Regions from separate parts of the Kitasatospora sp. NPDC054795 genome, predicted to be linked through region 3. Evidence: riboswitches for the same ligand, from Rfam matches in the RefSeq annotation. Region 3 holds a riboswitch; each other region holds the start of a gene.
The links. A riboswitch is a leader RNA that binds a small molecule or an ion and turns the genes downstream of it on or off. The one in region 3 is predicted to bind cyclic di-AMP.

Region 1: linked by a shared signal. The riboswitch ahead of ACWGJO_RS12710 (LysM peptidoglycan-binding domain-containing protein) and the one ahead of ACWGJO_RS03550 (transglycosylase family protein) in region 3 are both predicted to bind cyclic di-AMP.
Region 2: linked by a shared signal. The riboswitch ahead of ACWGJO_RS27800 (NlpC/P60 family protein) and the one ahead of ACWGJO_RS03550 (transglycosylase family protein) in region 3 are both predicted to bind cyclic di-AMP.
Region 4: linked by a shared signal. The riboswitch ahead of ACWGJO_RS33700 (M23 family metallopeptidase) and the one ahead of ACWGJO_RS03550 (transglycosylase family protein) in region 3 are both predicted to bind cyclic di-AMP.

Annotation. Positions count from the first base shown of each region.
Region 1 is NZ_JBSHAP010000027.1:33,891-36,079, forward strand. Features, by position in the region: gene ACWGJO_RS12705 (cytochrome P450 family protein) at 1-468, shown strand, start outside; cyclic di-AMP (ydaO/yuaA leader) riboswitch at 690-858, shown strand; gene ACWGJO_RS12710 (LysM peptidoglycan-binding domain-containing protein) at 864-1,769, shown strand; gene eno (phosphopyruvate hydratase) at 2,084-2,189, shown strand, end outside.
Region 2 is NZ_JBSHAP010000088.1:16,317-18,505, reverse strand. Features, by position in the region: gene ACWGJO_RS27805 (NlpC/P60 family protein) at 1-435, shown strand, start outside; cyclic di-AMP (ydaO/yuaA leader) riboswitch at 774-927, shown strand; gene ACWGJO_RS27800 (NlpC/P60 family protein) at 938-2,056, shown strand.
Region 3 is NZ_JBSHAP010000006.1:15,003-17,191, forward strand. Features, by position in the region: gene ACWGJO_RS03545 (hypothetical protein) at 1-629, shown strand, start outside; cyclic di-AMP (ydaO/yuaA leader) riboswitch at 1,082-1,252, shown strand; gene ACWGJO_RS03550 (transglycosylase family protein) at 1,239-2,189, shown strand, end outside.
Region 4 is NZ_JBSHAP010000129.1:11-2,199, forward strand. Features, by position in the region: gene ACWGJO_RS33700 (M23 family metallopeptidase) at 93-941, opposite strand; cyclic di-AMP (ydaO/yuaA leader) riboswitch at 954-1,112, opposite strand; gene ACWGJO_RS33705 (YiaA/YiaB family inner membrane protein) at 1,322-1,612, shown strand; gene ACWGJO_RS33710 (alpha/beta fold hydrolase) at 1,753-2,189, shown strand, end outside.

The DNA of each region.
Region 1 (2,189 bases), on a different contig from region 3:
GACGGGCCGGTGGAGATGGCGACCTGGCGGTTCGCGACCCGTCCGCTGGCCATCGGCGGGGTGGACATCCCGGTCGGCGACCCGGTGCTGGTGGTGCTCGCCGCGGCGGACCGCGACCCGGCCCGGTTCGCGGCCGAGAACACCCTGGACCTGGCCCGGACGGACAACCCCCACCTGGGCTTCGGGCACGGCATCCACTACTGCATCGGCGCTCCGCTCGCCCGCTTGGAGGGCCGTGCCGCGCTGACCACGCTGCTTTCCCGGCTGCCCGATCTCCGGCTCGCGGAAAACGCGGACGACCTGCGGTGGCGTGGTGGTCTGATCATGCGTGGGCTGCGCGAACTGCCGGTGGAATTCAGTCCGGAGAGCCGCTCCCCGCACGCCTCTCCGCAGACTCCTCCGCGCGCTCCTTCGCAGGCTTCTCCGCAGGCCTCTCCGAACACTCCCGCCACGCCTCCGACGTGCTGAGATCGCACTGACGGGACGTCGTGAACCACCTGCCGACGGGGGTGTGAACACCCATCAATCCGGACATAACACCGCCGTTGGTAGGCGATCGAACACGCGCCGTAATTATTGTGTGATATCGACGATATGAGCTTGTGATTGGTCTGATGATCTGTCTACTCTCCCTGGAGTTCGCAGCTGCGGACCTCGTACGCGGAACGCCGAGTCCTGCCCGCCGCGTCACGGGAAACCGACCAGAACCCTGGGCAGGGGCGGGGGAACCAGGTTTGTTGCCGTCTCCCCACGGCTTGGGGTGAAGCCGCCCGAGCGGAATCGTTTCCGCATACGGCGGCCGGGCCACCTCCCGGTCCGAACCCGACAGCTCACCTCGCAGGCGTGCGGAGAGGGACCTCTTCATGCTGTTCGTTGGAACTGGCCGTCACCGTCGTCGCACCCAGGCCGAGAAGGCCATCGCCGTCGCCGGTGTGGCCGGCGTCGGACTCGCGATGCCGCTCCTCACCGCCACCGGCGCCTCCGCCGCCCCCGCCTCCACCTGGGACGCCGTCGCCCAGTGCGAGGCCGGTGGCAACTGGAGCATCAACACCGGCAACGGCTTCTACGGCGGCCTCCAGTTCACCTCCAGCACCTGGAAGGCGTACGGCGGCACCGCCTACGCGCCGCAGGCCAACCAGGCCAGCAAGGCCCAGCAGATCTCGGTCGCCGAGAAGGTGCTGGCCTCGCAGGGCCCGGGCGCCTGGCCGGTCTGCTCCCAGAAGGCCGGTCTGACCAAGGGCGGCGCCCCGGCCGCGGTCGACACCTCCTCGGACGCCAAGCCGCAGTCCGCCCCCAAGCAGCAGACCCCGAAGGCCTCCGCCAAGCCGGCCGAGAAGCCGGTCGCGCAGCAGCCCGCCGCCCAGAAGCAGGCCCCGAAGCCCGCCGCGCAGCCGGCCCAGCAGGCCGCCCCGCAGCAGCAGGCGCAGCCGCAGACCCCGGGCTTCTCCGGCAAGGCCGGCTGGGACGCCGACGCCAAGGTGTACTGGTACCAGAGCAACGGCGCCTGGTACTGGACCAGCCACCAGAGCGTCTACCAGCAGTACGCCGGCCAGGCCGCCGCCCAGCCGCAGTACGCCCCGCAGGCCGCGCAGTCGGCCCCGCAGGCCGCCGGCCACGACTACACCGTCCGCGCCGGTGACACCCTGTCGACCATCGCCGCCGCCCAGGGCGTGTCCGGCGGCTGGCACGCGCTGTACGAGCAGAACCACGGCACGGTCGGCGGCGACCCGAACCTGATCATGCCCGGCCAGGTGCTGCACCTCGGCTGAGCCGGCCCGCTCGACGCCGGCCCGCCGGCCGCCGGCCCGCCCGCCGCACCCGGCGCCGACGCCGCCCCGGCCCGCCGTCCGAAGGGGACCGGTCCTACCGGTCCCCTTCGTCCGCATTCGCCCGCTCCGGTGGGACAAGCTGGGACAAGCAGGTGAACTACCGGTGGGTAGTGGGGCCACACGCTGAGACGGGACCGAGGCGGACGTGGCCCCGGGAGCCCGGGCGGTTAGGCTCTGGTCGTAACGACTCCGCAATCGTCCTGCTGACAGCACCCACCGTCAGACCGGACCCTGCTTCCGCAAGGAGATGCCTCGTGCCGTCCATCGATGTCGTCGTAGCCCGTGAGATCCTCGACTCCCGCGGCAACCCCACGGTCGAGGTCGAGGTCGGCCTCGACGACGGCAGCACGGGTCGTGCCG
Region 2 (2,189 bases), on a different contig from region 3:
GCCGCGCTGAAGGCCCAGCAGGCGCAGGACGACCGCGCCTCGCGCGGCAGCGACCGGGTCGACCTCAGCAGCCTGCCGCCGGCCAGCGGCTACGCGGCCGTGGCGATGGCCAAGGCGATGAGCAAGCAGGGCTCGCCGTACGTGTGGGGCGCCACCGGCTCGACCACCTTCGACTGCTCGGGCCTGATGGTCTGGGCGTACGGGCAGGCGGGCGTCTCGCTGCCGCGCACCTCGCAGGAGCAGGGCCACTACGGCACCCGGGTGCCCTCGCTGGACCAGGCCCAGCCGGGCGACCTGGTGATCTACGGCAACGACATGCACCACGTCGGGATGTACATCGGCAACGGCATGGTGGTCCACGCGCCGCACACCGGTGACGTGGTGAAGGTGATGAAGGCCGACGCGATGTCGATCAACACCATCCGCCGGGTCTGACGGCCCGACACGCCCGCGCGGCCCCTCCGGGGGCTGTGAAAAGCGCCACCCCTCGTGCGGGGGGTGGCGTTCGGCTTTCGGCCCCTTCGCGGCCACATGCTGAGAATCGATCAGCCTTCTGTGTGCCGGTGGTCACCATCGGTCATTTTCACAGAAGAACTTGGGAAATCTTTGGTCTTTTTTCTGACAAGGATTTGAACCGATCACGGTTCAGTTACTAGGGTCGTGCCCTGAACCACCGCACTGTCGATCGCCCAGCCAGGGTGGCGGCGGTGGTTACCGTCGAGTTCGTGAGGCAGCGGGGCAGGTCGAAGCGACTGCCCGACAGGGGAGCCCAGTGGTTAGGGGCGCTGCGGAGCGGAGCCGGGGAACCACGTTCCTCCGGGGTGAATCGACGCCAGGTCGGCCGATGGAACGGCCGTGAGGCGTCGTAGGGCATGCTTCCGGCCCGAACCCGTCAGCTCACCCGGTAGGCGGACGTAGGAAGAAGGAGTCCGCCTTCGTGGCGTCCCATCGTCGTCCCAAGCCCGCAGGCCGCGCCCGGGTCTCGATCCTGACCGGTGTCGCCGCGGCAGCCGTCGTCCTCTCCGCGCAAGGCGCCCACGCCGACCCGCAGCCGACCAAGGAACAGGTCAAGGGGCAGGTCGACCAGCTCAACGAGCAGGCCGAGATCGCGACCGAGAACTACAACGCGGCCCAGGCCAAGCAGCAGGAGCTGGAGAAGCAGGTCTCCGGCATGCAGGACCAGGTGGCCCGTCAGCAGGCCCAGGTCACCGAGCTCCAGGGCGGCCTGGCCGAGATCGCCGGCGAGCAGTACCGCAACGGGGGAATATCCCCGACCGTCCAGCTGATGTTCTCCTCCAGCCCGGACACCTTCCTCAGCCAGGCCGACGCGCTGAACCAGGCCGGCAGCACCCAGAAGGGTCAGCTGAAGGAGCTCCAGGAGCAGCAGCGCAAGCTCGACCAGGACCGCAACGAGGCCCAGGGCAAGCTCGCCGAGCTGGAGTCGACCACCCAGCAGCTGAAGACCTCCAAGGAGGAGGTCCAGGGCAAGCTGAAGGCGGCCCAGGACCTGCTCAACACGCTGACCGAGCAGGAGCGCCAGGCGCTGCGCCAGGCCGAGGAGAAGGCCGCGGCCGACGCCAAGGCCAAGGCCGACGCCGCCCAGGCCCAGCAGCAGCAGGCCGACCGCGCCTCCCGCGACAACAGCCGCGGCGACCTCGCGACCGGCTCGACCGCCTCCTCCCCGGTGAAGGTGGCCCCGGGCAGCTCGCGCGGTGCCGCCGCGCTCTCGGCCGCCGCCTCCAAGATCGGCAGCCCGTACGTCTGGGGCGCCACCGGCCCGGGCTCCTTCGACTGCTCCGGCCTGATGGTCTGGGCGTTCAACCAGGCGGGCGTGTCGCTGCCGCGCACCTCGCAGGCGCAGGCCTCGGCCGGCACCCGGATCGGCTCGGACATCTCCCAGGCCCAGCCCGGCGACCTGCTGATCTTCTACACCGACGCCCACCACGTCGGCATCTACGCGGGCAACGGCCAGGTGCTGCACGCGCCCAAGCCGGGCGCGTCGGTGCGCTACGAGGCCGTCACCAACATGCCGCTGGCCTCCATCGTGCGGGTCTGATCACCGCTCGAACGCTTCCAGGCCCGGCCTCCCCCAGGGGAGGCCGGGCCTGCGGTTTTTCCTGCGGCTTTTCCCGAGGGTCGATCAAATGTCCGACAACAGCCTGAATATTCGGGTTGGCAGGGGTTTGGAC
Region 3 (2,189 bases):
TGGTGCCCGGCCCGCACACCTTCCTGACCGAGCTTCACGCGCTCGCCGCCGAGTACGGCGCGCCCGTCACCGACCCGCTGGGCCCGCACCCGCTGCTGGCCGAGGCCGTGCACGTCCGGCTGTCCGAGGCCGGGCTGGCCCGGGCCGACCGCGCCCGGCTGTTCGCCATCGCGACCGCCGCGGACGGCGTGGTGCTGACCACCGTCGGCGGCGAGGACGCGGCCGCGGCGGCCGGCATCACCGGCGTGCTGCTGGCCGCCCGACTGGCCGTGCCGGTCGTCGCCGCCGCGCTCGACGTGCCCGGCTCGGTGGCCGCGGCCGTCAACCACCTCAGGGACACCGGCTCGCAGCGCCCGGCGCTGGCCCCGCTGGTGATCGGCCCGGAGGCGGACTCCGAGCTGCTCGCCACCGCCGCCGAGGAGACCGGCTGCCCGTCGGCCGCGCCGCTGGGCTCGTACCCGTCGGTCGGCCAGCTGATCGCCTCCACCTACCTGGCGGCGCTGCCCGCGCCGTCCCCGGAGGACCTGGCACGGGCCGAGGCGGAGGCAGCGGCCGCCGCCGAGGCCGAGGGGGCCCTGGAGGGCGTCCGCGGCGCCCACGCGGCCTCCCAGGGGCCCGCAGGGCGGTAGTCGACGCCGCGCGCCGGTTCGCGCGCACCGAAGGGCCCGGAACGGCATGCCGTTCCGGGCCCTTCGGTTTTGCTCCGCCCGCCCATGGCCGTCCCGCGGAAGTCGGACGGCAATGAAGTGGAATGTCCGTTCTGGCCTATTTGAAAGGAAATAGGAAACGCGGTCGCGGGCGCTCGCGTCACAGCCGCAGCCCCATCCGCCGGAACGCTCCGGCCCGCGATTCGACGCGCCGTCACGCCACTCCTGAAGTGCTGCCAGTTGTGGGCTTCCGCAACAGGGTTGCTCGAAAACGATCATTTACGATCATGGAGAGCGGCAGTTTTGGCAGTTTCCACTAAACCGTGATGCGCATCACAGCCGTTTGCAGTTTGAACTTAAGTCTGATTAACGTGCTCCCCGTTCGTGACCACACGAACCCGGTTCATCCGCGACGCCGAGTCCTGCCGTCGGATGTCCTGGCAGCGCGAAATCGCACCACGGCAGGAGCGGGGGACCCACAGGTAAGTCGCCCCGGACCGATCTCCGGAACGGTCCAGGGCTAGGGGTGAAGCCGCGCCCACAGCGCGGCCGGGCAACTCCAGCCCGAATCCGACAGCTCACCTCGCAGGCGTGGGAGAGGACCGCGTCTTCATGCTGCCCACCAACGGCACTCGTCTGTCCAGCCGCACCCATCGCGTGATCGCCGCCCTCGGCGTCGCGGGCGTCGGCCTCACCGTCCCCTGCATCGCCTCCGGCACCGCCTCCGCCGCCACCGTCGCCACCTGGGACAAGGTCGCCCAGTGCGAGAGCGGCGGCAACTGGAGCATCAACACGGGCAACGGCTTCTACGGCGGCCTCCAGTTCACCTCCAGCACCTGGTCCGCCTTCGGCGGCAGCGCCTTCGCGGCGCGCGCCGACCTGGCCACCAAGGACCAGCAGATCGCCGTCGCCGAGAAGGTCCTCGCCTCGCAGGGCCCCGGCGCCTGGCCGGTGTGCTCGGTCCAGGCCGGCCTCACCAAGGGCGGCGCCGCGGCCGCCGTCGACACCTCGGCGGGCTCCACCGCCGGCTCGACCGCCGCCAAGCCCGCCCAGAGCGCCAAGCCGGCCGCCCCGGCCGCCAAGCCCGCTCCGCAGACCCAGGCCCCGGCCGCCAAGCCCGCCGCGCCCGCCGCGCCCGCCCAGGACGGCACGCAGGCCGGCGCCGACTCCGCTGCCTCCGGAAACCGGAGCGACTGGGTCCAGAAGCGCCAGCAGCAGGCCCAGAACGGCGACTACACCGTGGTCGAGGGCGACTGGCTGTCCGCGATCGCCGACCAGCACAAGGTGCAGGGCGGCTGGCAGCGGCTGTACGAGCTCAACCGCGGCACCCTGACCGAGGGTCCGGACAGCATCTACCCGGGCCAGCAGCTGTCCTTCGGCGGCAACGGCCAGGCCCAGGCCGCCACCGGCAAGTCCGGCTCGGACTTCACCTGGTTCGACCGCTCGCAGAAGTCCGGCCAGTCCGCGAACGGCGGTGCCGTGAACACCCAGCCGACCGCGCAGGCCCAGACCCCGGCCGCCAAGCCGGCTGCCAAGCCCGCT
Region 4 (2,189 bases), on a different contig from region 3:
GCGGCTCCGGGCCGGGGCCTCCGTGCGTGCGCGTCGGGTTTCTCGCGCGGGTGTGCGGGCCTCTCGCGGGTGCGCCGGGTTTCTCGCGCGGGTCAGGGGTTGAGGCCGCGCTGCTGGAGCCAGGGCTCCGGGTCGACCGGGGCACCGCCGCCGGGGCGGACCTCCATGTGCAGGTGCGGCCCGGTGACGTTGCCGGTCGCGCCGACCTTGCCGATCTGCTGGCCGGGGGCGACCTTGCCGGAGCCCTTGGTGATCGAGGAGAGGTGGCAGTACCAGATCTCGGTGCCGTCGGGCAGGGTCTCGACGATCCGGTAGCCGTACGAGCCGGCCCAGCCGGCCGAGGTGATGGTGCCCTGGCCGAGCGCGTAGACCGGGGTGCCGGTGTCGGCGGCGAAGTCCAGGCCGGTGTGCAGGTTGGCCCAGTAGCGGGCGCTCTGGCCGTAGTGGGCGGAGAGCCGGTAGTCCTTCACCGGGAGGGTGAGGGCGGCGGCCTTGACCCGCTCGGCCTCCTCGGCGGCGCGCTTGGCCTCGGCCTCCTTGGCGACGGCCTTGGCCTCGGCCTCCTGCGCGGCCTGGAGCCGGGCGGTCTCCTCGGCGGCGGTGCGCTGGCTGTCGGCCTGGTGCTGGATGCGGGCGGCGAGCGCGAGGCCGGGGTCGGCGGAGAGGGCGACCGGGGTCTCGTCCGGGGCCTCGACGGCGGGGGCGGCGGCCGGGGTCGCCGAGGCGAAGCCGGTGGCGCCCAGGGTGGCGGCGACGGCGGTGACGCCGAGCAGTGGGGAGGCTCCGCGGGTCTGACGCGGCATCCGGTGGCGGTTGGTCTCGACCTCCGCGGGGAAGTCCTCCGGGCCGAAGGCCTCGGGGCCGTCCGTGCCGGGGTGGTCGAGGAGCTGGGTACCGGCTGCGAAGCCGGCCGGGTGTGCCGGGGTGTGCGTCGACGCCACGGAGGCGCGCTCCTTTCCTTCCTTCGCGCCTACCGGGTTAGCTGACGGGTTCGGAGCAGGAAGGTCTCCTACGGCTGGGCCGGAGCCCCGCCGATTCACCCCAAGGAACGTGGTTCCCCGGCTCCCTGACCTGCCCGGAGGCGGGTCGGCGGGATTAGGCGACGGCGCACGGTGCCGTCTGGGTACGGCGTTGACAACCGCGCTGCGTTATCAAACGTTAATCCTAGGAGGCTCTGATTCCAAGCCATCCGTTCGGAGCAGCCTAGGGCAAAGTGATCGGACGTCAACGAACGACACCGGCGAACACCCCCCTCGCGCACGGCCCCATCTGAGTACTCCTACTCATGTGCGCCCCGTCCGGGCGGCCACATCCTGGCGCCATGAGCACATCGATGCAGACCCGCACCACGGCCGCGTACCACATCCAGGCCGTCCTCTCCTTCGCCCTGTCGGGCGTCGCCCTCGCCCTCGGGATCGCCTACCTGCCGGTCGGCGGATGGACCAGGGCCTTCCTCGGGATCGGCCTCCTCTACACCGTCACCTCGGCGTTCACGCTGGCGAAGGTGATCCGGGACCGGCAGGAGTCCAACGAGATGGTCACCCGGGTGGACCAGGCCAGGCTGGAGAAGCTGCTCAGCGAGCACGACCCGTTCAAGGTGGAGGGAGTCTGATCACCCCTTCCGCTCCATCCGCTCCTTCCGTTCCATCCCTCACCCGGCCATTCGCTTGACGGCTAAGGCTATTAGCCTTAGCTTTATGGCTATCGGCCCGCACGCCGATGCCCCGCACCGGCGGCCCGAGGAGGACCCCCATGAACGGCACCATCACCCCGAGCACCCAGTACCTGACCGTTCCCGGCGGCCGGATCGCCTTCGACGACACCCGGCAGGGCGACGGCACCCCCGTCGTCCTGCTCCCGGGCATGCTCGACAGCCGGGCCGCCTACCGGCACCTGCGCCCGCTGCTCGTCGCCGCCGGCCACCGCGTCGTCACCGTGGACCTGCGGGGCTTCGGCGAGTCCTCCGTCGAGTGGGACGACTACGGCCCGGCCGCCATCGCCGGCGACGTCCTCGCCCTGCTCGACCACCTCGGCATCGAGCGCGCCGTCCTCGCCGGGAACTCCTACACCGGGGCGACCGTCGTCAGGGCCGCCGGGGACGCGCCCGAGCGGGTCGCCGGGATCGTCCTGCTCAACGCCTTCGTCGAGAACCCGCCGCCGGGCGCCCTGATGCGCGGCGTCATGGGCCT